Linked DNA regions of Caldimonas thermodepolymerans. The protein of the gene in region 2 interacts with the protein of the main gene of each other region in a pairwise test. Links are inferred from orthologs where the notes say so. Each region holds a gene or a part of one and is shown on either strand. Other genes may lie near its edges.

Region 1 (9,395 bases), 1.3 Mb from region 2 along the record:
TGACCTTGCACGACAGCACGATCTGCTCGCCGCGCATGCCCAGCGCCTCGGCGCGCCGCGCCGACTCGATCGCCGAGGTGATCAGCGCCTGGTACATCACCTGCTGCGCGTCCCACGGCGTGGCGCGGCGCGCGTTCTCGTCCATCAGCGCGGCGAGCAGCTCCTGGTCCAGGCTGCCCCAGTTGACGCCGATGCGCACCGGCTTGTCGTGGCGCAGCGCGACCTCGATCATCTGCGCGAACTGGCGGTCGCGCTTGTCGCCCTTGCCGACGTTGCCGGGGTTGATGCGGTACTTGGACAACGCCTCGGCGCAGGCCGGGTACTGCGTCAGCAGCAGGTGGCCGTTGTAGTGGAAGTCGCCGATCAGCGGCACGTCCACGCCCATGCGGTCGAGCTGCTCGCGGATCGCGGGCACCGCCTGCGCCGCCTCGGGCGTGTTGACCGTGATGCGCACCATCTCCGAGCCGGCGCGCGCCAGTTCCTTGACCTGCACCGCGGTCTCGATGACGTCGGCCGTGTCGGTGTTGGTCATCGACTGCACCCGCACCGGCGCGTCCCCGCCGACGGTCACGACGCGGCTGCCCCAGCGCACGCTGGCCTGGCGCGAGCGCCGCGGCGCGGGCCGCGCGGCCGGGGTGAAGGAGTCGGAATCGGAGGAGAACTGCTGCATGACGGAAGGCCGCGGACGCTCGCGCCGCGGTTACTTGACCTCGAAACGGGCCACGTTGTCGCGCACGAACGGGGTCATGTCGAACGGCTGGCCCCGCACGACGACCTCGGTCGCGCCCGCATTGCCGACCCGCATGCGCAGCGGAAAGCTGCCACCGAAGGTGAGCGTCTCGCCGGGCGCCACCAAGCGCGACAGCAGCACGCGGCCGTTGGCATCGCGCACCTCCATCCAGCTCTCGGCCGTGGTGCGCACCACCACCGGCGCCTCGGCCGCCTGCGGCGCGGCCGCCGGGGGAGCGGCCGGCACCGGCTGGGCAGCAGGCGCCGACGGCGCGGCCGGGGCCGCACCTGGCGACGGCTGCGGTGGCGGGTCGACGACCAGCGGTGCGGAATGCACGGTCTCGGACGCGGGCGCGTCGGTCGGCGGCATCACCGGCACGGTGCTGGTGACCGTGCCGTTCCCCGCGGCAGGTGCGGCGACGTCGTCGCGCGACCAGTTGCCCGGCAGCGTCAGCATCCCGGGCGGCAGCAGCCACAGCACGACGGCGGCGACGATCAGCAGCAGCGGCACCCACACCGCCGGGCGCGACAGCGCCGACAGGACCACGCCGTCGCCGGCGTGCGACGAGCCATCGCGGAACGGCTGGTTGAGCCCGCGCGCGACGTGCTCCAGCCGCGACGGCGTGCCGGGTTCGGGCAGCCGCGCCAGGATGGGCGCAGGATCGACCTTGAGGAAACGGCAGACGGTCTGCGCCAGCGCCCGCGCGAACGTGGGATCGGGCAGCTGGTCGAACTGGTCGGCCTCGAGCGCCTCGAGCTTCTTGACGCTGACCTTGATCGAGGCGGCCAGCGCGGCGATGTGCACCCCCTGCGCCAGGCGCGCCGCCTTGAGCATCTCGCCGGCCGACTGTGCCGGCGCGCCGGGTGCCGCCGTGCTGCGGTCCGCCTCAGTCATTGAAGTTCCTCCGCTCGAAAGCGGCCGCTTCGCGGGAGTTCGGGAAGCGCTGGCGCAGCTGGTTGCCGAAATCCAGCGCGCCGCCGGTGTTGCCCATCTTGTGCTCGATGCGCGCGGCCAGCCACAGCGTTTCCGCGTTCACGTACTCGGGCACGTTGTTGACACGGCGCACGTAGAAGCGTGCACGCTCCAGCTCGCCGCGGCGATACAGCACGTGGGCCAGGTTCACCGCGATCGCGGGGCTGGACGGGTCCAGCTCGTAGGCGCGCATCAGCGTCTTCTCGGCCTCGGCCAGGTCGCCGCCGCGCACCTGGCAGACCCCCTTGGCCAGCAGGGTGCGCGGCGCATCCCGGTACTGCGGGATCCCGATCGCCGCATCGAACTGGGCATGGGCTTCGGCGTAGCGCCGGCGCTGGCAGAGGAACCAGCCATAGTTGTGCATCACGTCCGCATCGCGCGCGTTGAGCTGCAGCGCGCGGCGGAAGCTGTCCTCGGCCAGCTGGTCTTCATTCATGCTGGCGTAGATCAACCCGCGCAGGTTGTAGGCCTGGGGCATGGAGGGATCGGCCTGCAGCGCCAGCTTGACCTCGTCCAGCGCGGTCGTCACCTGCCCCTGCGTGAAGTAGGCGGTGGCCAGTTCCAGGCGGATCTGGGCCCGCCGCTGGGCCTCGGTCTGGTCGGAAGCCGTGCGGATCTCCCCCGATCCGCCCGACGGTGCCGTCGCACAACCGGCCAGCCAGGCGCTGGCCGCGAGCACTGCCATCAGATGCCACACCCTGCGGGATGCGTGCCGACCCAACGTCATCGTCTCTTCTCCTGCCGGCTCGAGCCGGTCGTTGCATGGATGCGTATCGGCTGGCGGGTCAGGCGCTGCTGCACGTTGGTACGGTCCTGGACCTCGCCGGCCAGCTGACCGCAAGCCGCGTCAATGTCGTCTCCTCGCGTCTTGCGAACGGTCGTGACGATACCAGCATCCATCAGCACCTTCGCGAAGGCCTGCACCTGGGGACGCGCAGACCGTTTCAGGCCCGAGGAGGGGAAGGGATTGAAGGGAATCAGGTTCAGCTTGCAGGCCACCCGCCCCTTGAGCAGCGCCAGCAGCTCGCGCGCATGCGCCTCGGTGTCGTTCACGCCGTCGAGCATGCAGTACTCGAAGGTGATGAAGTCGCGCGGCGCGGTCTCGAGGTAGCGGTTGCAGGCGTCGAGCAGCTCGGCGATCGGGTACTTGCGGTTCAGCGGCACCAGCTCGTCGCGCAGCGTGTCGTTGGGCGCATGCAGCGACACGGCCAGCGCCACCGGGCAGTCCTGGCGCAGCCGGTCGATCATCGGCACCACGCCGGAGGTGGACACCGTCACGCGCCGGCGCGACAGCCCGTAGCCGTGGTCGTCGAGCATCACCCGCAGGGCCGGCACCAGCGCCGAGTAGTTCTGCAGCGGCTCGCCCATGCCCATCATCACGACGTTCGTGATGGCGCGCTCGCCCGGGGCCAGGTTCAGGCGCTGGCGCAGGTGGTGCTCGGCGTACCAGAGCTGGGCGAGGATCTCGCCGGTGGTCAGGTTGCGGCTGAACCCCTGGTGCCCCGTGGAGCAGAAACGGCAGCCGACCGCACAGCCGGCCTGCGAGGACACGCACAGCGTGCCGCGGTCGTCCTCGGGAATGAAGACGGACTCGACGGCATTGCCGTTGCCCACGTCGAACAGCCACTTGATGGTGCCGTCGGCGGACGCCTGCTCGGCCAGCACCGGCAGCGCACGCACTTCGGCCACGCCGGCCAGCTTCTGGCGCAGGGACTTGGCGAGGTCGGACATCTGCTCGAAGTCCGACGCGCCCTTCTGGTGGATCCAGCGGAACAGCTGGGTCGCGCGGAAGCGCTTCTCGCCCAGCTGCTCGCAGTAGACCGCCAGCCTGTCGAGATCGAAATCCAGTAGGTTGACGGTCATGTGCCTTCCTCGTTCGAGGATGCAGTGGCTACAACCGCGCTCAGCGGCTGTAGATGTTCATGCCGGGGAAGAAGAACGCCACTTCGGCAGCCGCGGTTTCGGGACCGTCGGAGCCGTGCACGGCGTTGGCGTCGATGCTCTCCGCGAAGTCGGCACGGATGGTGCCCTTCTCGGCCTTCTTCGGATCGGTGGCGCCCATCAGTTCGCGGTTCTTGGCGATGGCGTTCTCGCCTTCGAGCACCTGCACCATCACCGGGCCGGAGATCATGAACTCGACCAGGTCCTTGAAGAAGGGACGCTCCTTGTGCACGGCGTAGAACTGCTCGGCCTCGCCGCGCGACAGATGCACCATCTTGGCCGCCACGATCTTCAGACCCGCGCCTTCGAAACGAGAGTAGATCTGGCCGATCACGTTCTTGGCCACGGCATCGGGTTTGATGATCGACAGAGTGCGTTCGACCGCCATGAAAGTTCTCCTGAAATCAAGTACTTGGCAAAGCTTTTCATTGTAACGCCCGCACGGGGGTTTTCCCCAGGCAGGCGCCGCTATTTCCAGCGCGGGTCAAGGGCATCCGGCGGGTGGGGTGACCGTCAACGGCCCCTTCCGCCACGCTTGCCGCCCTTGCCGCGGCCACCGCCCTTGCCACCCTGCGTCTTGCGGTAGAACGCATCGCCGCCGATGTAGCCGACACTGGTCTGCATCGGGTCGGGCTGGCGCGGCGCGCCCCCCTTGCGGGCAGCCTGGACGAAGCGCTTGTCGTAGGTCTGCTCCAGCGGATCGGGAATGCGCGTGCTGCCGCCGCCGTTGCCGCCCCCCGAGCGGAACCGCTTGTCGAAGGTCTGTTGCAGCGGATCGGGCCCCGCCGCGGCGCGCGCGTTGCCGCGCCCCTTGCCGCGGCCCTTGCCGCCCTGGCGCTTCTCGCCCTTGGCCGCCTTGCCGCCTTCGGCGCCGGGCCCGGCCTGCGTGCCGCCGGCCAGGCGACGGATCGCCTGCACGTCGTCCTTGTCCAGCTCGACCCACACGCCGCGCTTGAGCCCGCGCGGCAGCACCACCGTGCCGTAGCGGATGCGGATCAGGCGGCTGACCGTCAGCCCGACCGCCTCGAACATGCGGCGCACCTCGCGGTTGCGGCCCTCGGTGATGACCACCCGGTACCAGCGGTTCGCGCCCTCGCCGCCACCGTCCTCGATGGACTTGAAGGCGGCCGGCTGGCCGTCGATCTTCACGCCTTCGAGCAGCCGGGCGCGCGATTCGTCGTCGAGCACCCCCAGCACGCGCACCGCGTACTCGCGCTCGACGCCGAACCGCGGGTGCATCAGCTGGTTGGCCAGCTCGCCCGAGTTGGTGAACAGCAGCAGGCCCTCGGTGTTGAGGTCCAGGCGCCCGACCGACTGCCACTTGCCCTGCGACAGCTTGGGCAGGCGGCGGAACACCGTCGGCCGGTTCTGCGGGTCGTCGTGCGTGACGACCTCGCCCGCGGGCTTGTGGTAGGCCAGCACGCGCGGCGGCGGCGGCGCGATGCGCACCTTGATCGGCTTGCCGTTGACGCGCACCTGGTCGCCGTAGGAGATGCGCTGCCCGATGTGGGCCGGCTCGCCGTTGACCGAAATGCGGCCCTCGAGGATCAGCTGCTCCATGTCGCGGCGCGAGCCGATGCCGGCCTGCGCCAGCACCTTGTGCAGCTTGGGCGCATCCGGCTCGGGCTGCAGCACCCGCTTGGGCGGCGGGGCCTCGGCCACGTCAGCCTCGTCCTCGACATCGAAGTGACCGGCCAGCACGTCGGCAAAGCGCTCCTGCGCCAGCTGCGCCGCACCGCCCTTGCCCCCCTTGTGGCGGGACGGCTGCGGCGCGTTGCCATGGCCGCGCGCGGTGTCCTCGCCCCCGGCAGCAGCCTCACCCTGGGCCTGAGCCTGCGCACGCTCGCCGCCGCGACGGCCGCGGCGGTCGCGCCGGCGGCGCGAGCCGCCTTCGCGCGGTGCAGCCGCTTCGCCTTCGGGCGATGCCTGCACGGCGGAGGCCGCTTCGTCGGAACCGGCCTCGCCGGCAGGCGCAGCCGCTTGCGCCGCAGCAGTCGTCGCCTCTGCAGCCGGCACGGCGTCCTGCGCGGCCCCGGCCGACGCCGCGGCCGGCGCCGCGTCCGCCTCCTGCGCCGCGGCAGCCGCCTTGCGGCGGCGCGTGGTCTTCTTGGCAGCAGGCGGCGTTTCCGTGGACGGGGCCTCGTCGCCGCCCGGCGCGGCGTCCGTCACCGGCTCGGCCTTGGGCTTGCGCGGGCTGCTGCGGCGCTTGGGCTTGGCCTCGGCGACGCTCTCGGCGGCGTCGGCGGCGCTGTCCGGTGCGGGCATCGGAGGCAGTTCTTGCGAATCAGAGTTCATGGCGAGTCGCTTCGGGAGCGCTGGAATCGGTGTCGTTGTCTACGCTGCCCGGTTCGGCGGCAGCGGGTTCGGTCGGTTCGGCATCGAAGCCGGGGGCCTCGTTCCGGGCCTCGGGCGCGGCACGGTCATCGTCGGCCGTGCCCGACGCGTCCGCGGCCTCGGCTGGCGGCTGCGGCGCGGCCTCGGCCGGCGGGAACGCGACGGCGGTCTCGGCGGTTGCGGACCCGGCATCCGCCGCGGCCTGGGCGGGCGCTTCGGTGTCGGGCTCGGGCGCAGCGGCGGCTTCGGCCGGTGCCGCCTGCGCCGCGGATGGGGGTTCGGCATCAGCCGTGGCATCCGGCGTGCCCGCAGGCGGCTCGCCGGCGCCTTCGTCCGCGCCGGTGGAAGCCTCGTTTGCCTGCGGCGCCACGGTGGCATGCGGGTGGGCCGCCTGCGCCTCGGCAGGCGCGGCCCCCTCCTCGCCCGCGGCCTGCGGCTCCTCGCCGTCCAGCAGCGAGGGCTGCTCGGGCTCGCCCTGCCGGGCCAGCGCCTCGGCGGCGTGGGCCATGCCTTCGAGCGCGGGCAGCTGGTCCAGCGATGCCAGCCCCAGGTCGTCCAGGAACTGCTTGGTCGTCGCATAGAGGGCCGGCCGGCCGGGTGCCTCGCGGTAGCCGATCACGTCGATCCAGCCTCGCTCCTCGAGCTGCTTGATGATCTGGCTGCTGACCGTCACGCCCCGGATGTCCTCGATGTCGCCGCGCGTGACCGGCTGGCGGTAGGCGATGATGGCCAGCGTCTCCATCGTCGCGCGCGAGTACTTGGGCGGCTTCTCCGGGTTCAGGCGGTCGAGGTATTCGCGCATCTCGGGCCGGCTCTGGAACCGCCAGCCGCTGGCCACCGCCACCAGCTCGACACCGCGGCCCTCCCAGTCGCGCGCCAGTTCGTCGAGCAGCATGCGGATCGTGTCGGCGCCCAGTTCGTCGTTGAACAGGGTCCGCATGTCACGCAGCGGCAGGGGCTGGTGTGCACAGATCAGCGCGGTCTCAAGGACGCGCTTGGCATCCTGCGTGTTCATGGATCGTCGTTTGTCGTCCTCAACCGGGTGGGGCGGCCGGCGCGCCTTGCGCAGAAGGTTGCAGCGGGCGGCCAACGTGCCGGACGCTGGTCAAGCAGGGTCTGCGATGCGTGCCTGGGGTCCGCCGCAGCGCGCCAAGTGCCCTGGCGGCTGCCCTGGCCTTGCAAGGTCTGCCGGGTCTGGAATCCGGGTGCCTGCGGGCTGGCGGTGAATGAATACCTCGCCCGCATTGTATCCAAGCCGGCTGACAGGCCCGAAACTTCCTGCGATCTGTGTCTCCTGCGTCACACCCGTGCTCCGGCGACGGCATCCCAGGCGCGCGCGAAATCGTCCGGCGGCGCCGCCTCGAACGACAGCGCTGCGCCACCCACGGGGTGGGCCAGCCCCAGTCGCCAGGCATGCAGGGCCTGCCGCGTCAGCCCGAGCAGGGGCCTGCCGCCGTACAGCGCGTCGCCCACCAGCGGATGGCCGCGGTGCGCCAGGTGCACGCGGATCTGGTGCGTGCGCCCGGTGTGCAGCCGGCATGCGACGGCCGTGACGCCGTCCCGCACGGCCTGCACCGTCACGTCGGTGCGGGCCGGCTTGCCGCCGGCGACCACCGCCATGCGCACGCGCGACTGCGGGTCGCGGCCGATCGGCGCGTCGATGCTCGCCAGCGCTGCCGGATCACGGATCTCGCCGTGCACCAGCGCAAGGTACTCGCGTCGCACCTCGCGCGCCGCGATCGCGCGCACCAGGGCCGTCACCGCCTCGAGCGTCTTGCCGACCACCATCAGCCCGCTGGTGTCCTTGTCGAGCCGGTGCACGATGCCGGCACGCGGCAGTGCGGCCGCGCCGGGATGGTGGGCCAGCAGCCCGTTGAGCAGCGTGCCGGACCAGTTGCCCGCGGCCGGGTGCACGACCAGCCCCGCCGGCTTGTGCAGCACGATGAGGTGCTCGTCCTCGTGGCGGATGTCCAGCGGGACCGGTTCGGGGCGGAAGGCCTGGCTCTCGGCGGTGGGGCGCAGCTCCACGACCACCTGCTGGCCGGCCTGCACCTTGCGGCTGGCCACCGTCACGACGCGCCCGTCGACCTGCACGCAGCCGTCGTCGATCAGGCGCTGCAGGTGACTGCGCGAGAACTCGCCGGCGATGTCCACCAGCAGCTTGTCCAGGCGCAGGCCATGCTGGGCGATGCCGACCTGGGCCGCGCGCCGCTCCACCTCCTGGGGTTCGTCGTCCGCCTCGGTTTCAAGGCCCTGCGGCGCACCGGGGCGTCGTGGGGGAAGCATATAGAATTCCCGATCCTTCTTTGACGGCGGCCGCTGGTGCCGCCCATGCGTGTCTTATGGTTGCTGTGCCGGGTGAGGTGAAGCGTATGTCCCGCTTGTCGGTGTCCGCGTGGGGCGCTGCGATCGCGCTGGCCATGCTGGCGGGTTGTTCGTCGACGCCGAAGGACGAGACCGCCGGCATGTCGAACGAGAAATTGTATTCAGAGGCCCGGGACGAGGCCGCGGCCGGCAACTACGAGCGTGCCATCAAGTTCTACGAACGCCTCGAAGGGCGCGCGGCCGGCACCCTGCTGTCGCAGCAGGCGCAGCTGGAGCTGGCCTACGCCTACTACCGCACCGGCGAACGCGCGCAGGCGCTGGCCACGCTCGACCGCTTCATCAAGCTGCACCCGAGCAGCCCGGCGCTGGACTATGCGCTGTACCTGCGCGGGCTGGTGAACTTCAACGACAACCTCGGCCTGTTCGGCAGCCTGTCGCGCCAGGACCTGTCCGAGCGCGACCAGCAGGCGGCCAAGGAAGCATTCCAGTCGTTCAAGCAGCTGGTCGAGCAGTTCCCGTCGTCGACCTATGCGCCCGACGCGAAGCTGCGGATGAACTACATCGTCAATTCGCTGGCGGCCTACGAGGTGCATGTGGCACGCTACTACTTCCGGCGTGGCGCCTACCTCGCCGCCGCGAACCGCGCGCAGGCCGCGATCCAGGGCTACCAGGAGTCGCCGGCGATCGAGGAAGCGCTGTACATCCTCGCGCGCAGCTACGACCGGCTGGGCCTCGAGCAGCTGCGCGACGACGCGGAGCGCGTGCTCAAGACCAGCTTCCCGGACAGCCCCTACCTCACGCAGGGCCTGCAGGCCCGGGAACAGGACAAGCCCTGGTGGCAGCTCTGGTGAGGTCCTGAACGCCGGCGCTCAGGTGCCGGCGCCCTCCTCGCGCAGCTGGCGCAACCACGACAGCGCCTCCTCTTCCGTCGCGACCCGCCGCATCGGCGGCAGCGCCGCGAGCAGCCGCCGGCCATAGCCCATGACGGCCATGCGCGGGTCGCACACCACCAGCAGGCCGCGGTCGCTCTCGGTGCGGATCAGCCGCCCGGCGCCCTGCTTCAGCGCCACCGCGGCCTCGGCGACGAAATACT
Region 2 (9,503 bases):
GAGCAAGTCCGACACCTGCTGCATTCCGGGCTACACCCCCACCACGCTGAAGAACGACTCCGCGAAGGAGCCGGCCTTCGTGTTCGTGGCCGACGAATCGCCGCTGCACCGCAAGCTCGGCGTCTACGAGGTCCGCGACGGCGACGCGCCGGCGATGCCCTCGATGTCCTGAACCGTTTCCATTCCACGATCCATGACCCAATACCTGTTCCCCCCGCGCGCCGTCCCGACCCTGCCGATCCGCGGCCAGAGCGTCCGCTTCCCGGTCAACCGCATCTTCTGCGTCGGCCGCAACTACCACGCGCACGCCGTCGAGATGGGCCGCCCGGTCGACAAGTCCGTCGAGCGCCCGTTCTACTTCACCAAGTCGCCGCAGACCCTGGTCGACAGCGGCGCCACCGTGCCGTACCCGGCGGGCACGCAGAACTACCACTACGAGATGGAGCTGGTGCTGGCCGTCGGCAAGCCTGGCTTCCAGGTCAGCGCCGAGCAGGCCCACGGGATCATCTACGGCTACGCCGCGGGCCTGGACATGACGCGCCGTGACCTGCAGCTGGCCGCGCGCGACAAGGGCCGCCCCTGGGACCTCGGCAAGGACATCGAGCAGGGCGCGATCTGCAGCGAGATCGTCCCGATGGAAGGCGTGGTGATCGAGAAGGGCGCGATCACGCTGGAAGTCAACGGCCAGACCAAGCAGTCGTCCGACCTGGACAAGCTGATCTGGAACATCCGCGAGATCATCGCCGACCTGTCGCAGTTCTATCACCTGGAGCCGGGCGACCTGATCTACACCGGCACGCCCGAGGGCGTCGGCCCGGTGGTGCCGGGCGACCGCCTGGTCGGCCGCGTCGAAGGCGTGGGCGAGGTCACCCTGACCGTCGGAGCCGCGGCATGAGCGCGGCTTTCCGCCTGTACAACTTCTGGCGCAGCGGCACCTCGCACCGCACCCGCATCGCGCTCAACCTCAAGGGGCTGAGCTACGAGTACATCGCGGTGCACCTGGGCAAGGAAGCGCACCTGTCGGCCGACTTCAAGGCGATCAACCCGCAGCAGCTGGTGCCCGCGCTCGACACCGGCGAGCAGGTGCTGATCCAGTCGCCGGCCATCATCGAGTGGCTGGAGGAGAAGTACCCGACGCCCGCGCTGCTGCCGGCCGACGCCGACGGCCGCGCCAAGGTGCGTGCGCTGGCGGCCATCGTCGGCTGCGACGTGCACCCGATCAACAACCGTCGCATCCTCGAGTACCTGCGCAAGCAGTTCGGGGCCGACGACGCGGCGATCAATGCCTGGGCCGGCAACTGGATCTCGGCGGGCTTCGATGCCTACGAGGCGTTCCTGGCCGCCGACACCAGGCGCGGCCGCTTCAGCTACGGCGACAGCCCGACGCTGGCCGACGTCTACCTGATTCCGCAGATCGAGAGCGCGCGTCGCTTCAAGGTGGACCTGTCACGCTGGCCGCTGATCGCCCAGGTCGAGGCGGCCTGCATGGAGCTCGAGGCGTTCCGCCGCGCGGCTCCGTCCGCCCAGCCCGACGCCGCGGCGTAAGCGCCGGGCGTCCCGCACGCGCGCGGCGGTCGCCGCCGCGCGCGTGCGAACGTGCTAACATGCGCCACGGCTGCCGGGCGGCATCCCGCGCCTGTCCCAGCCTGCTGAACGTCCTGTGCTGATGAACCGCTTCGTCTCGATTCACGTTGCCCAGTGGTGGCGCTTCCGTTGAGGAAGCGGCACGTCGTTGCGGTTCAGAACCGCGCCTTGCCGCCGTCTCGGTGGGCAAGGTTCAGCAGATAGCTCCCCGGCACGGCGGCTCCAGAACCCAGGAGTGTTGCCGGATGCCCCTCAAGTCCTCCCCAGAATCCCTGCCCGTCGGGCCGCTGCCCGGCCCGGCTCGCTGGCGCCTGCGCGCCGCCGGGACGGCTTGCGGCGCCTGGCGTGCGACGCCCCTGTCCCCCGCTTCCGCGCCGACCGGCGCCGCCGGCCGGCCTGCCGGCGCGCGCCTGCGCGGCCGTCTGCCCGAACAACGACACCTGTGATGCCCGGAGGTCCGATGGCCAAGCTGCTGATGATCGACAACTACGACTCGTTCACCTTCAACCTCGTGCAGTACTTCGCCGAGCTCGGGGCCGAGGTGCTGGTCTACCGCAACGACGAGATCACGCTCGAGGGCATCGCCGAGCTGAGGCCCGACCGCCTGGTGCTGTCGCCCGGGCCCTGCTCGCCCGCCGAGGCCGGCATCTGCGTGAGCGCGGTGCGCCACTTCGCCGGCAGGCTGCCCATCCTGGGCGTGTGCCTGGGCCACCAGAGCATCGGCGCGGCCCTGGGCGCCAACGTGGTGCGTGCGCAGCGCCTGATGCATGGCAAGACCAGCGTCATCACCACCGACCAGCAGGGCGTCTACCGCGGCCTGCCCCGGGAGTTCACCGTGATCCGCTACCACTCGCTGGCGCTGGAGCGCGAGTCGCTGCCCGACTGCCTGGAGGTCACGTCCACCGCCGAGGACGGCGAGATCATGGGCGTGCGCCACAAGGAGCTGCCGATCGAGGGCGTGCAGTTCCACCCCGAATCCATCCTGACCGAGCACGGTCACGCGATGCTGAAGAATTTCCTGACCATCCACTGAGCCGAGGAGGACGACTGGCCATGCCCATCACCAACACCGACGCGCTGGTGCGCGTGATCGAGCACCGCGAGATCTTCCATGACGAGATGCTGGAGCTGATGCGCCGCATCATGAGCGGCGAGATGTCGCCGGTGATGATCGCGGCGCTGGCCATCGGCCTGCGCGTCAAGAAGGAGACCATCGGCGAGATCGCCGCCGCGGCCCAGGTCATGCGCGAGTTCGCGACCCCGGTGCACGTGGCCGACAAGACGCACCTGGTCGACCTGTGCGGCACCGGCGGCGACGCGGCGCACACCTTCAACATCTCGACCGCGGCGATGATCGTCGCCGCCGCGGCCGGCGCGCGCGTGGCCAAGCACGGCGGGCGCAGCGTCTCGTCCAGCTCGGGCAGCGCCGACGTGCTGGAGGCGCTGGGCGTGCACATCAACCTCACGCCCGAGCAGGTCGCGCTGTGCCTGGAGGAAACCGGCATCGGCTTCATGTTCGCGCCCAACCACCACGCCTCGATGAAGCACGCCGCGCCGGTGCGCAAGGAGCTGAGCGTGCGCACCATCTTCAACATCCTGGGCCCGCTGACCAACCCGGCCAGCGCGCCCAACCAGCTGCTGGGCGTGTTCCACCCCGACCTGGTCGGCATCCAGGTGCGCGTGCTGCAGCGCCTGGGCTCCGAGCACGTGATGGTGGTCTACGGCATGAACGGCATGGACGAGATCTCGCTGTCCGGCGAGACCCTGATCGGCGAGCTGAAGAACGGCACGGTGCAGGAGTACGTCGTCCACCCGGCCGACTTCGGCCTGCCGGTCTACGACACTCGCGTGCTGCGCGTGGCCAACAAGGAGGAATCGGTGCAGTGCATCCAGCGCACGCTGGCCAACGAGGACGGCCCGGTGCGCGACATCGTGCTGCTCAACGCGGGCGCGGCGCTGTACTGCGCCAACGTGGCCGATTCCGTGGCCGACGGCGTCAGGATGGCGCGCGAGGCGGTCGCTTCCGGCAAGGCGCTGGCCAAGCTGAGCCAGTTCGTCGCGGTCACGCAGAAGCTGAAGGGCAACGCATGAGCGACATCCTGCAGAAGATCGTCGCGGTCAAGCGCGAGGAGGTCGCTGCCGCCCGCGCGCGCCGCAGCGCCGCCTCGCTGCGCGACGAGGCCGAGGCGCGCCGCGACCTGCGCGACTTCGCCGCCGCCCTGCGGGCCAAGGTCGAGGCCGGCCGCGCCGCGGTGATCGCCGAGGTCAAGAAGGCCAGCCCCAGCAAGGGCGTGCTGCGCGAGCGCTTCGTGCCGGCCGAGATCGCCGACAGCTACGCCCGCCACGGAGCGGCCTGCCTGTCGGTGCTGACCGACCGCCAGTTCTTCCTGGGCGCGCCCGAGTACCTGCGGCAGGCCCGCGAGGCCTGCCCGCTGCCGGTGCTGCGCAAGGACTTCATCGTCGACGAATACCAGGTCCACGAGGCGTGCGCGATGGGGGCGGACTGCATCCTGCTGATCGCCGCCTGCCTGGACGACGCGCAGATGGCCGACCTCGAGGCGGTGGCGCAGGCGCATGGCCTGGCGGTGCTGGTCGAGGTGCACGGCCGCGCCGAGCTGGAACGCGCGCTGCGCCTGAAGACCCCGCTGCTGGGCATCAACAACCGCAACCTGCGCACCTTCGAGGTCTCGCTGGACACCACGCTGGGCATGCTGCCCGAGGTGCCGGCCGACCGGCTGCTGGTCACCGAGTCCGGCATCCTGGGCCCCGGCGACGTGCGCCGCATGCGCGACGCCGGCGTGCACGCCTTCCTGGTCGGCGAGGCCTTCATGCGCGCCGACGATCCCGGGGTGGCGTTGGCGGCCCTGTTCGGCACATGAGCACCCAGGCGGGGCTGTTTGCGGCCGAGGCCGACAACCGGCTGCGCGAGCCGCTGGCGGCCTGCTTCGACCGCGTCGGCGGCCGCTGGCGCGACACCACCGAGGCGTTCCGTGCCTCGCCGGTCGGCCAGGCGCTGATCGACTTCGTCGACGCCCGCGTCGCGGCCGGCGCCGTGGTCTACCCGGCCCAGGTGTTCCGCGCCCTGGAGCTGACCCCGCTGGAGTCGGTCAAGGTCGTGATCCTGGGCCAGGACCCGTACCACGGCCCGGGGCAGGCCCAGGGGCTCGCGTTTTCCGTGCCTGCCGGGGTGAGGCTGCCGCCCAGCCTGCGCAACATCTACAAGGAGGTCGCCGCCGACACCGGCGCGGCCGTCCCGAAGGACGGCGACCTGACCCGCTGGGCGCGCCAGGGCGTGCTGCTGCTCAACACCGCCCTGACGGTGGAGGACGGCCAGCCCCAAAGCCACGCGCAGCGCGGCTGGGAGGCGCTGACCGACGCACTGATCCGGCAGGTCTCGCGCGAGGCCGGCCCCTGCGTGTTCCTGCTGTGGGGTGCGCCCGCGCAGCGCAAGCGGCCGCTGGTCGACACCACCCGCCATGCGGTGTTCACCGCCAACCACCCGTCGCCGCTGGCCGCGACGCGCCCGCCCCAGCCCTTCATCGGCTGCCGGCATTTCTCGGCCGTGAACGCCTGGCTGGCGGCGCACCGTCCGGATGTCGCGCCGATCGCATGGTGATGCGTGGCCCTGTGCCGCGCAGGGATTGCACAACGCAGAAATACACTGCTAGAATCTGTGGTTCGCCGCGGAGGGGTGCCCGAGTGGCTAAAGGGGGCAGACTGTAAATCTGTTGGCTTACGCCTACGTTGGTTCGAATCCAACCCCCTCCACCAAGGCGAAACAATTTGTTCGGCTTGGCTTGCGGTGAAGCGATACCTCACTGGACGGCCTTCGGGTCCGAAGGTGCTCCCGGGCGGGAGTAGTTCAATGGTAGAACCTTAGCCTTCCAAGCTAATGACGCGGGTTCGATTCCCGTCTCCCGCTCCAGCTGGCGGGCCGGTTGGCCTGGGTGCTGGTCCGGTGACGGAAGTGGGGTTCGCGACAGGCCTCGGGCGGTGCTGCGGTGGTGCAGGTCCCGGGGCGGCGCCGGTGCCCGGTTGTCGGGTGCGGGTGCGGGGGCAGGCCGGTCCTGCCCGGAATTCGGGGGGGCGTCCGCACCGCGGCGGCGCCTTCGGGTGTGTGGGGCGTTCAGTCGCCAGCGGTTTGCCGCCAGCCGGACGGCTCAGCAAACCAGTGTCGACTGCCCATGTGGCTCAGTGGTAGAGCACTCCCTTGGTAAGGGAGAGGTCACGCGTTCGATCCGCGTCATGGGCACCACCACCTCTGCAAACCGTCAACACCGGCATTCCACCGTCAGGAGATCGGAAAAATGGCAAAAGGCAAGTTTGAGCGGACCAAGCCGCACGTGAACGTGGGCACGATTGGTCACGTGGACCATGGCAAGACGACGCTGACGGCGGCGATCACGACGGTGCTGTCGACGAAGTTCGGCGGCGAGGCCAAGGGTTACGACCAGATTGACGCGGCGCCGGAGGAGAAGGCGCGCGGCATCACGATCAACACGGCGCACGTGGAGTACGAGACGGCGAGCCGCCACTATGCCCACGTGGACTGCCCGGGGCACGCCGACTACGTGAAGAACATGATCACGGGTGCGGCGCAGATGGACGGTGCGATCCTGGTGGTGTCGGCGGCCGACGGCCCGATGCCGCAAACGCGTGAGCACATCCTGCTGGCGCGTCAGGTCGGTGTGCCGTACATCATCGTGTTCCTGAACAAGTGCGACATGGTGGACGACGCCGAGCTGCTCGAGCTGGTGGAAATGGAAGTGCGCGAGCTGCTGAGCAAGTACGACTTCCCGGGCGACGACACGCCGATCATCAAGGGTTCGGCGAAGCTGGCGCTGGAAGGCGACAAGGGCGAGCTGGGCGAGCAGGCCATCATGAAGCTGGCCGAGGCGCTGGACACGTACATCCCGACGCCCGAGCGCGCGGTGGACGGCACGTTCCTGATGCCGGTGGAAGACGTGTTCTCGATCTCGGGTCGCGGCACGGTGGTGACCGGGCGCGTGGAGCGCGGCGTGATCAAGGTGGGCGACGAAATCGAGATCGTGGGCCTGCGTGCCACGCAGAAGACCACCTGCACGGGCGTGGAGATGTTCCGCAAGCTGCTGGACCAGGGCCAGGCGGGCGACAACGTGGGTATCCTGCTGCGTGGTACCAAGCGCGAGGAAGTCGAGCGCGGCCAGGTGCTGGCCAAGCCGGGCACGATCACGCCGCACACGCACTTCACGGCCGAGGTGTACGTGCTGAGCAAGGAAGAAGGCGGCCGTCACACGCCGTTCTTCAACAACTACCGTCCGCAGTTCTACTTCCGCACGACGGACGTGACCGGCGCGGTGGAGCTGCCCAAGGACAAGGAGATGGTGATGCCGGGCGACAACGTGACCATCACGGTCAAGCTGATCGCGCCGATCGCCATGGAAGAAGGCCTGCGCTTTGCCATCCGTGAAGGCGGCCGCACCGTCGGCGCCGGCGTCGTGGCCAAGATCATCGAGTAATCGAGGCGATCGATAGGGGTATAGCTCAATTGGCAGAGCGTCGGTCTCCAAAACCGAAGGTTGGGGGTTCGATTCCCTCTGCCCCTGCCAGATCCCGGACGTCGGGGTGATTTCCAAGGCAACCTGACCTGGATCGGCGAGTTCAGCAGCCCGCAGGCGGGGCCCGGAAGGGCCCGACAAGCCCGGCGGGCTTTGCTGCTGATGGTGGCGGCTCCGGCGGCCACGTTCGAAGTGATGCACATGACCCAACCTCAAGTCGAAACCGTCACCTCCGGCGCGGACAAGGCCAAGCTGGCCCTGGCCGGCGTGCTGGTGGTCGGCGCCGTGGCGGCCTTCTACCTGCTGAACCAGCAGGACCTGTGGGTCCGCGTGGCCGCGCTGATCGTGGCGCTGATCGCGGCGGTTGCCGTCTTCTTCACCTCCGAGCCGGGCAAGCAGCTGGTCGCCTTCGGCCGCGAATCGGTCCGCGAGGTCAAGAAGGTCGTCTGGCCGACCCGCAAGGAAGCCATTCAGATGACGGGGTACGTGTTTGCCTTCGTCGTCGTCATGGCCCTGTTCCTGTGGCTGACCGACAAGACGCTGGAGTGGGTGCTGTACGACCTGATCCTGGGCTGGCGCTGAAGACGAGGCACGAACGATGAGCAGCGAAATCGAGAACCAGGCCGCCGCGGGTCCAGTCAAGCGCTGGTACGTGGTCCACGCCTATTCGGGCATGGAAAAGGCCGTCGAGCGCAACCTGCGCGAGCGCATCGAGCGCGCCGGCATGCAGCACAAGTTCGGCCGCATCCTGGTGCCGACCGAGGAAGTGATCGAGGTCAAGAACGGCAAGAAGGCCGTGACCGAGCGCCGCTTCTTCCCCGGCTACGTGCTGGTCGAGATGGTGATGGACGACGACACCTGGCACCTGGTCAAGCACACCTCCAAGGTGACGGGGTTCGTCGGCGGCGCGAAGAACCGCCCGGTGCCCATCTCGGAAGACGAGGTCATGAAGATCGTCAACCAGATGCAGGAAGGCACCGAGAAGCCGCGGCCCAAGGTGGAGTGGGAAGTCGGCGAGGTGGTGCGCGTCAAGGAAGGCCCCTTCACCGACTTCAACGGCGCGATCGAAGAGGTCAACTACGACAAGTCCAAGCTGCGCGTGTCGGTCACCATCTTCGGCCGTGCCACGCCGGTGGAGCTGGACTTCCACCAGGTCGAAAAGATCTGACGTCCTGAAGTTTCAAGGCCCCGGCTGGGGCCGGTCCGCGACGGCGAGCCGAACCAGCCCGTGACGGCCGGCGACGAGATGCCGGCGTGAGGAGCCAGCGGCCCCGGGGCCATCCCGATGTCGCCGGCGTTTGTACTCGGCAGGTATCCCGCGTGGCCGCGGGGCCTGCACCAGGAGAAATCATGGCCAAGAAGATTGTCGGCTTCATCAAGCTGCAAATTCCGGCGGGCAAGGCGAACCCCTCGCCCCCGGTGGGTCCGGCGCTGGGTCAGCGCGGCCTGAACATCATGGAGTTCTGCAAGGCGTTCAACGCCCAGACCCAGGGCATGGAGCCCGGTCTGATGCTGCCGGTGGTGATCACCGCCTATGCGGACAAGTCGTTCAGCTTCGTCATCAAGACGCCGCCGGCGACCGTGCTGATCAAGAAGGCGCTCAAGCTCGAGAAGGGCTCCAGCCGCGCCCACCTCGACAAGGTCGGAAAGATCACCCGCGCCCAGCTCGAGGAAATCGCCAAGACCAAGATGAAGGACCTGACGGCCGCCGACCTGGACGCCGCCGTCAAGACGATTGCCGGTTCTGCCCGCTCGATGGGCGTGATCGTGGAGGGTGTCTGACATGGCCAAACTGACCAAGCGCCAGAAGGCTTTTGCCGGCAAGGTCGACAGCACCAAGCTGTACCCGATCGACGAAGCCCTCGCCATCGTCAAGGAATGCGCCACCGCCAAGTTCGATGAATCCATCGACGTGGCCGTGCAGCTGGGCATCGACGCCCGCAAGTCGGACCAGGTCGTCCGCGGCGCCGTCGTGATGCCCAACGGCACCGGCAAGACCAAGCGCGTGGCCGTGTTCGCCCAGGGCGCCAAGGCCGAGGAAGCCAAGGCCGCCGGCGCGGACATCGTCGGCATGGAAGACCTGGCCGAGCAGATCAAGGCCGGCAACATCAACTTCGACGTGGTGATCGCCTCGCCGGACACGATGCGCATCGTCGGTACCCTGGGCCAGATCCTGGGTCCGCGCGGCCTGATGCCGAACCCGAAGGTCGGCACCGTGACGCCCGACGTGGCCACCGCGGTGAAGAACGCCAAGGCCGGCCAGGTGCAGTTCCGCGTCGACAAGGCCGGTATCGTGCACGCGACGATCGGCCGCCGCTCGTTCGAGGCGGACAAGCTCAAGGGCAACCTGAGCGCGCTGCTGGAGGCCCTGAACAAGGCCAA
Region 3 (9,399 bases), 1.6 Mb from region 2 along the record:
CGTCCACGTACGCACCGGAGGCAGCCATGCGCGTCCAGTAGCCGCCGAGCGAGTACCCCTTCATCGACGCCTTGCCGGCACGCCCGCCCAGCACCGCCTCGACCTGCGCCGAGGCCTGCGTCACCGCGAGGTAACCGCCGGCCACCTCGCGATGCACGTCCAGCCCGACCTGCAGGCCGCTGAGGTCGAACTCGTAGCGCGGGCCGTTCTTCTCGAACCAGCGGTAGCGGCTGGCCTCGCTGGCGGTGCTGCCTCCGACCTTGCCGCTGCGGCCGAAGACGCGGGCCCAGCCGCGCTGCTCGTCCTGGGTCGGCCGGCCGCGTGCATCCACCGGTGTCGCGCGGAAGCCGGCCGGCAGGTAGTGCTCGCCGGCGCGGTCGTGGTAGGTGCCCAGCGTGTCCAGCCCCAGCCGGTGCGCCAGCGCCGGCAGCACCATGTCGACCGGCACCTCGACGCGGTAGTTGGGCACCTCGTTGTCGACCGGCGGCGTCGGCGTGTCGTCGTCCAGGCGCAGGTAGCTGCGCAGGTACCAGTTGCCGTCGGCCGCGTCGCCGTCGACGCCGCCCTGGTGCAGCTCGTACTCGTACGCCCCGGCGGCCACGCGGCTGCCCAGCGCGAAGGCGCCCTCGGCCGAGGCCGTCGCGTCGCGCACCTCCACCACGGCAATGCCGTTGCCCTGGGTCAGGTGGCCCAGGTCGGCCGGGTCGTAGTCCACATGGATGTGCGTCGGGCCCCCAGTGACAGTGTTGCTTTCCACACGAAACGACATGGAGCCCCATGCTGTGGCAATAAATGGTTTTACCGCCTGATCGCGACATACATTGCCGATTGCCCGGTCACTCCCACTCGAACATCAATGGGAACTGCAATCTCATATAGATCAATGTGTTATCACGGCGGAAAGGACCAAATGCCATGAAAAATACCATGAGCCGCTGACTGCGCCGCCGCCCTCTCCTTCGCGGCGATGGCCCACCCCCCGCAGCCCTCCTCTCTTTACAAACCAACCAGAAACTGGTCGAATACAATTCCGATGTGGGTCATGATACTGGGGTGCAAGGGTGGGGGCAGCGCAACGTCGCGTTCGGTGGGGCATCGAGCGCCGACTCGAGTTCATCGAGTTCCGGCTGTTCTGGGAAGGCCATGTCAACCGCGGCGACCTAATGGCCGCCTTCGGGATCTCGATCAACCAGGCATCCACCGACCTGAACCGCTACCTCGGCATGGCGCCGGGCAACATGGTCTATGACAAGAGCGCCCGCACCTACGTCCGGGGCGACCGCTTCGAGCCCCTGTTTCTGAAACCGGACCCGGCCAGCTACCTGTCCCAGCTGCGGTCGATCTCCGACGGCATCACCACGCAGGAGGAAACCTGGATCGGCCAGATGCCTGCCTTCGACATCGTCCCCAGCCCCGTTCGCGGCATCGATGCCCACACGTTGCGCCGCGTCATCGAAGCGATTCGTACCAGGCAAGCGCTTGAAGTCGAGTACCGGTCCCTTTCCAACCCCGCCCCACGCTGGCGCTGGATCGCACCGCACGCCATCGCCTTCGACGGCTTCCGCTGGCATGCCCGGGCATACTGCTTCACCGACGGCTGCTTCAAGGACTTCCTGTTGGCGCGCATCCTCGGCACCCGGGACAGCCGCCCCAGCGATATCGACGACAGCCAGGATGCCGACTGGCACACGCACATCACGCTGGATATCGGCCCGCACCCAGGTTTGTCCGACACGCAGAAGAAGATCATCGCCCTCGACTACGGACTGCGCAACGGCAAGGCCAGGGTCACCGTCCGCAAGGCGCTGCTCTACTACACGCTCAAGCGTCTCGGGCTCGACATTGACCCGTCCACCCGGAACCCGGCGGATCAGCAGATCGCACTTCTGAACCGGGAGGTGGTGGGGGCAGGCGTCGCAGGCATGCCCCGTGAGTAGGGCCGACCTCGTAGATCGCATGGTGGCACTGCATGGTCAGCCCTTCAACCTCCTCACAATAGAGATCTTTGCCGCATGAACAAGAAAGCTCTCTCGGAAACCGACATCCGTTCCAAGTTCATTACTCCGGCGCTCTGTGGACCTGGAGGAGCTGGCTGGGACTTGATGACTCAAGTCCGGGAGGAAGTCTACTTCACGAAAGGTCGCGTCATTGTGCGCGGCAAGACCGTTCGACGCGGTGAGGCCAAGAAGGCTGACTACATCCTTTACTACAAACCCAACCTTCCCATCGCCGTCATCGAGGCCAAGGACAACAACCACGCCGTTGGCGACGGCATGCAACAGGCACTTGAGTATGCAGAGATTCTCGATGTGCCTTTCGCCTACAGCAGCAACGGCGATGCCTTTCTCGAACACGATCGGACCGCTACCACGGGTACAGTAACTCGGGAGATTCCGCTTGATCAGTTTCCATCTCCCGAGGAACTCTGGTCCCGGTACTGCACTGCCAAGAACCTTACGCCGCAGCAAATCGCCGTCACCACACAGGACTACTACGACGACGGTTCGAAGAAGAGCCCGCGTTATTACCAGCTCATCGCAATCAATCGCACTGTCGAGGCCATAGCCCGAGGCGAAAACCGCATTCTGCTCGTGATGGCCACCGGCACGGGAAAAACCTACACCGCCTTTCAGATCATCTGGCGCTTGTGGAAGTCCGGCCTCAAGAAGCGCATCCTTTTTCTCGTCGACCGAAACATTCTCGCCGATCAGACGAAAACAAACGACTTCAAGCCGTTCGGCAACGCGATGACCAAGATCACGAATCGAACGGTCGACAAGTCTTACGAAATCTACTTGAGCCTCTATCAGGCGGTCACCGGATTCGAAGAGGAAAAGAACATCTACAAGCAGTTCTCGCCCGACTTCTTCGACCTCGTCATCGTGGACGAGTGTCATCGAGGAAGCGCTGACGAAGATGCGGCGTGGCGACAGGTGCTCGAATACTTCTCTTCCGCGACCCAGATCGGCCTCACTGCCACGCCGAAAGAAACGAAAACCGTCTCCAACATCGAATACTTTGGCGAACCGATCTACACCTACTCGTTGCGCCAAGGCATTAGCGATGGCTTCCTGGCTCCCTACAAGGTCATTCGCATCGGACTCGACAAAGACATTCTCGGCTGGCGCCCGTCACTCGGCCAGGTGGACAAATACGGTCAGCTCATCGAGGATCGCGAATACAACCTCAGCGATTACGACAGGAACCTCATCCTCGAAAAGCGCACCGAACTGGTCGCCGCCAAGGTCACCGAGTACCTGCGCGCCACCAACCGCTTCGCCAAGACCATCATCTTTTGCGAACGAACAGACCACGCCGAGCGCATGCGGCAGGCAATGGTCAACGCGAATCCAGATCTTGCTGCCGCCAACAGCAAATACGTCATGCGCATCACCGGTGATGACGACGAGGGAAAGGCCCAGCTCGACAACTTCATCGATCCGGAATCGACCTATCCCGTCATTGCCTGCACGTCTCGGCTCATGAGCACCGGAGTGGATGCCCAAACCTGCCAGCTCATCGTGCTCGACAAGCGTATTGGCTCCATGACCGAGTTCAAGCAGATCATCGGCCGAGGCACGCGCATCAACGAAGACTACGGCAAGTTCTTCTTCACCATCATGGATTTTCGTGGGGCTACCGCCCTGTTTTCCGATCCCGCTTTCGATGGGGATCCCGTGCAGGTCTACGAACCCGGTCCGGATGATCCTCCGCTCCCTCCTGACGATCCGTCTCCCTTTTCTCCTGGAGAGGACTCGCCCGACGCCGGGTTCCTGCCGCCCGATCCCGGACCGGGGCTTGGAGGCAGCGAACCTACGCCGCCTCCGACACGCTACTTCGTGGACGATGTCGAGGTCAGTGTCTCTGTGGAGCGAGTCCAGTACCTGGATGAAAACGGCAAGCTTATCACCGAATCGCTTACCGACTACACGAGGAAGACCGTCCTGAAGCACTACGCTTCGCTCGACGCGTTCCTGACCAAGTGGACCAGCGCCGAGCGCAAACGGCCAATTATGGAGGAACTGGCCAAGCAGGGCGTCTTCCTCGACGAACTCGCCGAACAGGTCGGCAAGGATCTCGATCCCTTTGACCTCATTTGCCACATCGCCTTTGATCGCCCGCCGCTCACCCGAAAGGAACGCGCCGCGCGGGTGAAGAAGCGCGACATCTTCGGCAAGTACGAGGCGAAGGCCCGCGCGGTCCTTGAGGCGCTCCTCGAGAAATATGCCGATGCCGGCATTGCGAGCGTCGAATCGCTGGAGATCCTCAAGCTGGATCCGTTCCGTTCCCTCGGCACCCCCGTTGAAATTATCAATCTGTTCGGTGGAAAAGCCGCCTACCTCAAGGCTGTCAACGAACTCGAAACCGCTCTGTACCAGGAAGCTGCCTGACCCATGCCCAACGTCTCCAATCTCGTCAAATCTATCCAGGACATCATGCGCAAGGACGCCGGCACCTACGGCGACGCCCAGCGGCTCGAGCAAATGGCATGGATGTTCTTCCTCAAGATCTTCGACGACCGCGAGACCCAGCTCGAACTTCTCCAGGACGACTACAAATCGCCCCTCCCCGAGAAGTTCCGCTGGCGCAACTGGGCGGCTGACGAGGAAGGTATCACCGGAGATGCGCTTCTGAATTTTGTCGATGATGAGCTGCTTCCGGCGCTGGAATCGCTCCCCGGTTCGGACCCGATGTCAGCACTCATCCGCTCGACCTTCGCCGACGCCAACAACTACATGAAGAACGGCACATTGATGCGGCAGGTGATCAACAAGATCAACGGCATCGACTTCAATGCCTCCGATGACCGCCACATGTTCGGCGACATCTACGAGAAGCTGCTCAAGGATCTCCAGTCCGCGGGCAATGCCGGCGAGTTCTACACGCCGCGCGCCGTCACCCAGTTTATCGTCGAGCAGGTCAATCCCCGCCTCGGAGAGACCATCCTCGACCCCGCCTGTGGCACCGGCGGCTTCCTGGTGTGCGCCATCGAACACCTGCGCAAGCAGGCAAGAACTGAAGCCGACGAGCGCACCATTCAGGAGTGCTTCTCCGGCATCGAGAAAAAGCACCTGCCGCACGTGCTGTGCATGACCAACCTTCTCCTGCACGGCATCGACGTTCCCTCCAATGTCCGCCACGACAACACCCTGGCCCGTCCGCTGCGCGACTGGGGGCCGAAGGATCGCGTGGACGTGATCGTGACAAACCCTCCCTTCGGGGGCATGGAGGAAGACGGCATCGAAGCCAATTTCCCCGCCGAGTTCCGCACGCGCGAGACCGCCGACCTCTTCCTCGTGCTCATCATGAAGCTGCTCAAGACCGGCGGCCGCGCCGGCATCGTCCTACCCGATGGCACCCTCTTCGGCGAGGGCGTGAAGACGCGCATCAAGGAAGCACTCCTCGCCGAGTGCAACCTGCACACCATCGTCCGCCTGCCCAATGGCGTCTTCAACCCCTATACCGGCATCCGGACCAACCTTCTCTTCTTCACGAAAGGCACGCCGACGAAGGAGATCTGGTATTACGAGCACCCCTATCCGCCGGGCGTGAAGAGCTACAACAAGAGCAAGCCCATCCGCATCGAGGAATTTGCGCCCGAGAAAGCCTGGTGGGGCGATGAGGCCGACGGCTTCAAGGCCCGCGTTGAAAACGAATACGCCTGGCGCGTATCCATCGACCAGATCAAGGCCGGCAACTACAGCCTCGATCTGAAGAACCCACACCGCACCGACGAGGGTCCCGGCGACGTCGAGCACCTCCTGCCGGAATACGAAAAGCTCCTCGCGCAGATCGCCGAAACGCGTGCAAAGCTGAAACAGGAACTGCACGCTGCCCTCACCGCCAGCGCCGGGAGTGTCGAATGAAGCTGGAAACGTTCTTCGAGAAGTTCGAGCTGTTCGCCGACGCGCCAGGCGCGGTGGCGAAGATGCGCGCGCTCGTGCTGGAACTCGCTGTGCGCGGGCAACTCAGCGAACGCAATCCCGAGGACCAAAACGACCCCGCTTGGCAGGTCTTTCTGGAGAAGTTCGACAATCGAATCCACGGCACTGACCCCGGACCGCCCTTCGATATCCCAAACGAGTGGCGCTGGGTATGTGTTGATGACGTTGCAGATGCATGTGGACAAAAGAGGCCCGACGAACCGTTTACCTACATCGACGTTGCCTCCATTGATAACCAGTGCGGCATCATCAAGTCTGATCTCGAAGTTCTGACACCGGAAAACGCGCCGTCGCGAGCGCGGAAACTGGTGCGACTTGGCACGGTTATCTACGCGACGGTTAGGCCATACCTGAAAAACATTGCGATTATTGACCGTGAGTTCTCGCCACCGGCAATCGTTAGCACGGCATTCGCCGTTCTACATCCGAGACCATTTGTGGACTCTCGTTTCCTTTTTTTCTGGCTCCGTTCCAAACCATTCGAGGTGGAGGTAGCTGAGCGCATGAAGGGTGTGGCTTACCCCGCAATTAACGACGGTGAATTTCGCAGCTGTCCCGTTCCTCTCCCTCCGCTCGCCGAGCAAAAGCGGATCGTGGCGAAGGTGGATGAGTTGATGGCCTTGTGTGACCGCCTGGAAGCGCAGCAACAGGAACGGGACACGCGGCACGCCGCGCTCGTTCGCGCGTCGCTCGCCCGCTTCACCGAGGCGCCCACTCCCACAAATCTCCAATTCCTTTTCCACCCGTCTTACGAGGTCTCGCCCGCCGACCTCCGCAAAACCATCCTTACCCTCGCCGTTCAGGGCAAACTCGTCCCTCAAGATCCCAATGACGAACCGGTGGAGGTAGCGGCAATATCGCGCGCCACGAAGGCGAAAGACGAACAAGAACACCCATTCAGTTTACCTCCAAGCTGGCGATGGGTGCATCTCGAACAGATCAGCCAACTGATCAATGGTGATCGAAGCAAAAACTACCCGAACAAGGCAGAGTATGTTCAAGAAGGTGTAGCGTGGATTAACGCCGGACACATCAAGCCAGATGGGACGCTTTCCCTTGAGTCGATGCAATACATCACACGGAAGAAGTTCGATTCACTTCGCAGCGGAAAGATTCGTCCCGGGGACTTGGTCTATTGCCTACGTGGGACGCTTGGAAAGACAGCGATCATTTCCCAACTTGAAGAAGGAGCGGTGGCATCTTCACTCGTGATCATACGGCTCTCCCCGATAATCACACCCGCTTTCGCTTATCGATTTCTGACCAGTCCGCTAGGCCGAGAGCAAATCTATAGATTCGATAATGGCTCGGCGCAGCCAAACCTCTCAGCAAGCAACGTCAAAAAGTATTGGGTCCCCCTCCCACCCCTCGCCGAGCAGCGCCGGATCGTGGCGAAAGTGGAGCAACTGATGGCCCTGGTGGACGAGTTGGAGCAACAGCTCGCCGCCTCCCGCGCGACCGCCGAAAAGCTCCTGACCGCCCTCGTCGCCAAACTCACTTCTCGCAAAGGAGTCAGCGGTGAAACTTAGACGATTGCGAATCGAGGGTTACAAGAACCTCAGGTCCTGCGACATCGAGTTCAGCCAATCACCGCTGATCAACGCCGTCATCGGCAGCAACGGCAGCGGAAAGTCGAACTTAATTGAAGCGATCATCCAAATTTTGGTCGGCTGCTATTTCAAAAAGGTGCCACCCTTTGATTTCAGGTTCGAATTTGAAGCACAGAACAGGGTAATCGTCCTGCATGGCGAAGGGCGCCGAACCTCAGTCACGGTGGACGGCTACCGGATGCCAATGGATCACTTCGCGAGACGGCTTAGAGATGGCCCGGCTCAGGTATTCTACCCCGAGCTGACCTTGGTCTATTACTCCGGAGAGTGTCGTCGCGTGCAGCAACTCGTTGCCCGCTATCGCCGACATTTCCAGAAGCTAACCCAACAGCCGGAGACCGATCGCTTTCGTCCGCTCTTCGTGCAATCCAGTAACGAGCAGTCGCACTTAATTCTTCTGGCTCTCTTTGCCCACGGTCACAAATGCCTGCTGGATCATCTGAAGCTGGAAGAGGTCGTAGATGTGACGATCGTCCTGCGCTCGCCTTATGGATTCGACCCTACACTGCATGAACCAAAGCTTTGGAACACTGCAGGTGCAATTCGCCGAATCGTGGCGGCGCTGGATGCAGCCTCCACGACTCAAGATGCTTCCGGCATTTTTGATATTCCACCCGAAAGCGCAATGGAAGGCGGGCTTCTGCGCCGCCACCCTAGCAAACCAATAATTCGTAGCTACCGGCTTACGGAAAAAGGGCTCTACGCGTTTGCGCGACGATTAGAACTGGCTGGCGAGAATGTTTATCTGGCATTGGAGACCCTCCGCGCGAGGGGAATGTTGAAGTCGGTGTCCTTTCTCCTAAGAGGAAGAAGTGCAGAGGAGCCATTCCCATTTGATCAGCTCAGTGAGGGGGAGAAGCAACTCGTGGCTGTCATTGGCGCGCTTACCCTCACCAATCAGAAAGACAATCTGGTGTTGCTCGATGAGCCAGACACTCACCTCAACCCACAGTGGTCTTGGGATTATCCCAGCATGTTGACGGAGGCTTTCGCTGCAGAACAGTTACCTGGCTCCACGGTCCTTATGACGACCCACAACCCCGTGACGATTTCGGGTATGACTCGGGAGCAAGTCTTATTGGCGCACACGCAAAACGCAGAGGGGTCTCTCTTTTCCCGCCCGCACCGCAATCCCAGAGGACAGGGCGTTGCGAATCTTCTCTGCAGCAGTGAGTTCTTCGGGCTCCCCTCAAGTCTCGATAAGGAGACCCAGAAACTGCTCGATGAGCGACTCGCGATCAGCATCAAGCCGGAACTCACCCCCGAGGACAAGGTACGACTCAAGACACTTAACGAACAGTTGGAAATTCTGCCGGGTGTGAGTGAGCGCGACCCAGAATACGTAGCGTTCTTGAGGCAGCGACACGCGACGAATCAGCTCTGACCATGAGGCACATCGATCTCAACATCCTGCTCACCAGCGATGACGGCAAGGAAGTGAATAAGCGGCTACGAGAGGCGCACAAAAAGTCCGCCAAGATGGAGCCGGAAACTAGAAAAGCGCACATCAAAAGAAACGGATCCCGTAACTGGAGGGGGTTTAAGGATCTCGCCGTATCGATAGTCGGTAGGAAATGCTGGTATACAGAAGTCGAACTGTTTGGCGCACCGTTGGCGGTCGATCACTATCGCCCGGTTTGTGATTACTGGTGGCTGGCTTATGACGCCGAGAACTACCGAATCGCGTGTCCTTGGGCGAACAGTCCTGAACATAACCCGCTTCATGGCTGCGCAGGGGGCAAAGGGGATAGATTTCCTCTTCTCCCTCCCGGACTTCGCGCCAAGGGAAAAAACAAACTGCGCATCGAAAGGCCGGTAATTCTCGACCCATGCAATGCCGCAGA

The links.
Region 1: the proteins of IS481_RS16005 (region 2) and ndk interact in binary tests that used the Escherichia coli proteins (3 or more experiments, as listed by UniProt). The link is inferred for Caldimonas thermodepolymerans from one-to-one orthologs.
Region 3: the proteins of IS481_RS16005 (region 2) and IS481_RS08580 interact in binary tests that used the Escherichia coli proteins (3 or more experiments, as listed by UniProt). The link is inferred for Caldimonas thermodepolymerans from one-to-one orthologs.

What each region holds. Positions count from the first base shown.
Region 1 is NZ_CP064338.1:2,125,297-2,134,691, forward strand. What follows is about bases 2,319-5,209. They hold ndk (nucleoside-diphosphate kinase), read right to left. Parts: upstream 4,032-5,209; coding sequence 3,606-4,031; downstream 2,319-3,605. Other genes in these bases: pilW (type IV pilus biogenesis/stability protein PilW), read right to left, coding at 2,319-2,387; rlmN (dual-specificity RNA methyltransferase RlmN), read right to left, coding at 2,426-3,565; rluB (23S rRNA pseudouridine(2605) synthase RluB), read right to left, coding at 4,157-5,209. In the rest of the region: ispG (flavodoxin-dependent (E)-4-hydroxy-3-methylbut-2-enyl-diphosphate synthase), read right to left, coding at 1-670; IS481_RS18525 (helix-turn-helix domain-containing protein), read right to left, coding at 701-1,624; more of pilW, read right to left, coding at 1,617-2,318; more of rluB, read right to left, coding at 5,210-5,938; SMC-Scp complex subunit ScpB, read right to left, coding at 5,928-6,992; IS481_RS09975 (RluA family pseudouridine synthase), read right to left, coding at 7,277-8,263; IS481_RS09980 (outer membrane protein assembly factor BamD), read left to right, coding at 8,350-9,153; IS481_RS09985 (DNA repair helicase YoaA), read right to left, coding at 9,172-9,395. UniProt on the Escherichia coli protein: Major role in the synthesis of nucleoside triphosphates other than ATP. The ATP gamma phosphate is transferred to the NDP beta phosphate via a ping-pong mechanism, using a phosphorylated active-site intermediate.
Region 2 is NZ_CP064338.1:3,376,136-3,385,638, reverse strand. Bases 3,331-6,329 are described here. They hold IS481_RS16005 (uracil-DNA glycosylase), read left to right. Parts: upstream 3,331-4,459; coding sequence 4,460-5,200; downstream 5,201-6,329. Other genes in these bases: tuf (elongation factor Tu), read left to right, coding at 5,892-6,329; trpC (indole-3-glycerol phosphate synthase TrpC), read left to right, coding at 3,672-4,463; trpD (anthranilate phosphoribosyltransferase), read left to right, coding at 3,331-3,675. Also shown: IS481_RS16035 (cupin domain-containing protein), read left to right, coding at 1-172; IS481_RS16030 (fumarylacetoacetate hydrolase family protein), read left to right, coding at 194-895; maiA (maleylacetoacetate isomerase), read left to right, coding at 892-1,545; IS481_RS16020 (anthranilate synthase component II), read left to right, coding at 2,045-2,617; more of trpD, read left to right, coding at 2,638-3,330; more of tuf, read left to right, coding at 6,330-7,082; preprotein translocase subunit SecE, read left to right, coding at 7,323-7,703; transcription termination/antitermination protein NusG, read left to right, coding at 7,720-8,289; rplK (50S ribosomal protein L11), read left to right, coding at 8,472-8,903; rplA (50S ribosomal protein L1), read left to right, coding at 8,905-9,503. UniProt on the Escherichia coli protein: Excises uracil residues from the DNA which can arise as a result of misincorporation of dUMP residues by DNA polymerase or due to deamination of cytosine.
Region 3 is NZ_CP064338.1:1,814,076-1,823,474, reverse strand. The notes cover bases 3,736-6,630. They hold IS481_RS08580 (type I restriction-modification system subunit M), read left to right. Parts: upstream 3,736-4,394; coding sequence 4,395-5,867; downstream 5,868-6,630. Other genes in these bases: IS481_RS08575 (restriction endonuclease subunit S), read left to right, coding at 5,864-6,630; hsdR (EcoAI/FtnUII family type I restriction enzme subunit R), read left to right, coding at 3,736-4,391. Outside these bases: IS481_RS08595 (autotransporter family protein), read right to left, coding at 1-769; IS481_RS08590 (BrxR family helix-turn-helix transcriptional regulator), read left to right, coding at 1,062-1,937; more of hsdR, read left to right, coding at 2,013-3,735; more of IS481_RS08575, read left to right, coding at 6,631-7,474; IS481_RS08570 (AAA family ATPase), read left to right, coding at 7,464-8,939; IS481_RS08565 (HNH endonuclease family protein), read left to right, coding at 8,942-9,399. UniProt on the Escherichia coli protein: The subtype gamma methyltransferase (M) subunit of a type I restriction enzyme. The M and S subunits together form a methyltransferase (MTase) that methylates A-2 on the top and A-3 on the bottom strand of the sequence 5'-AACN(6)GTGC-3'.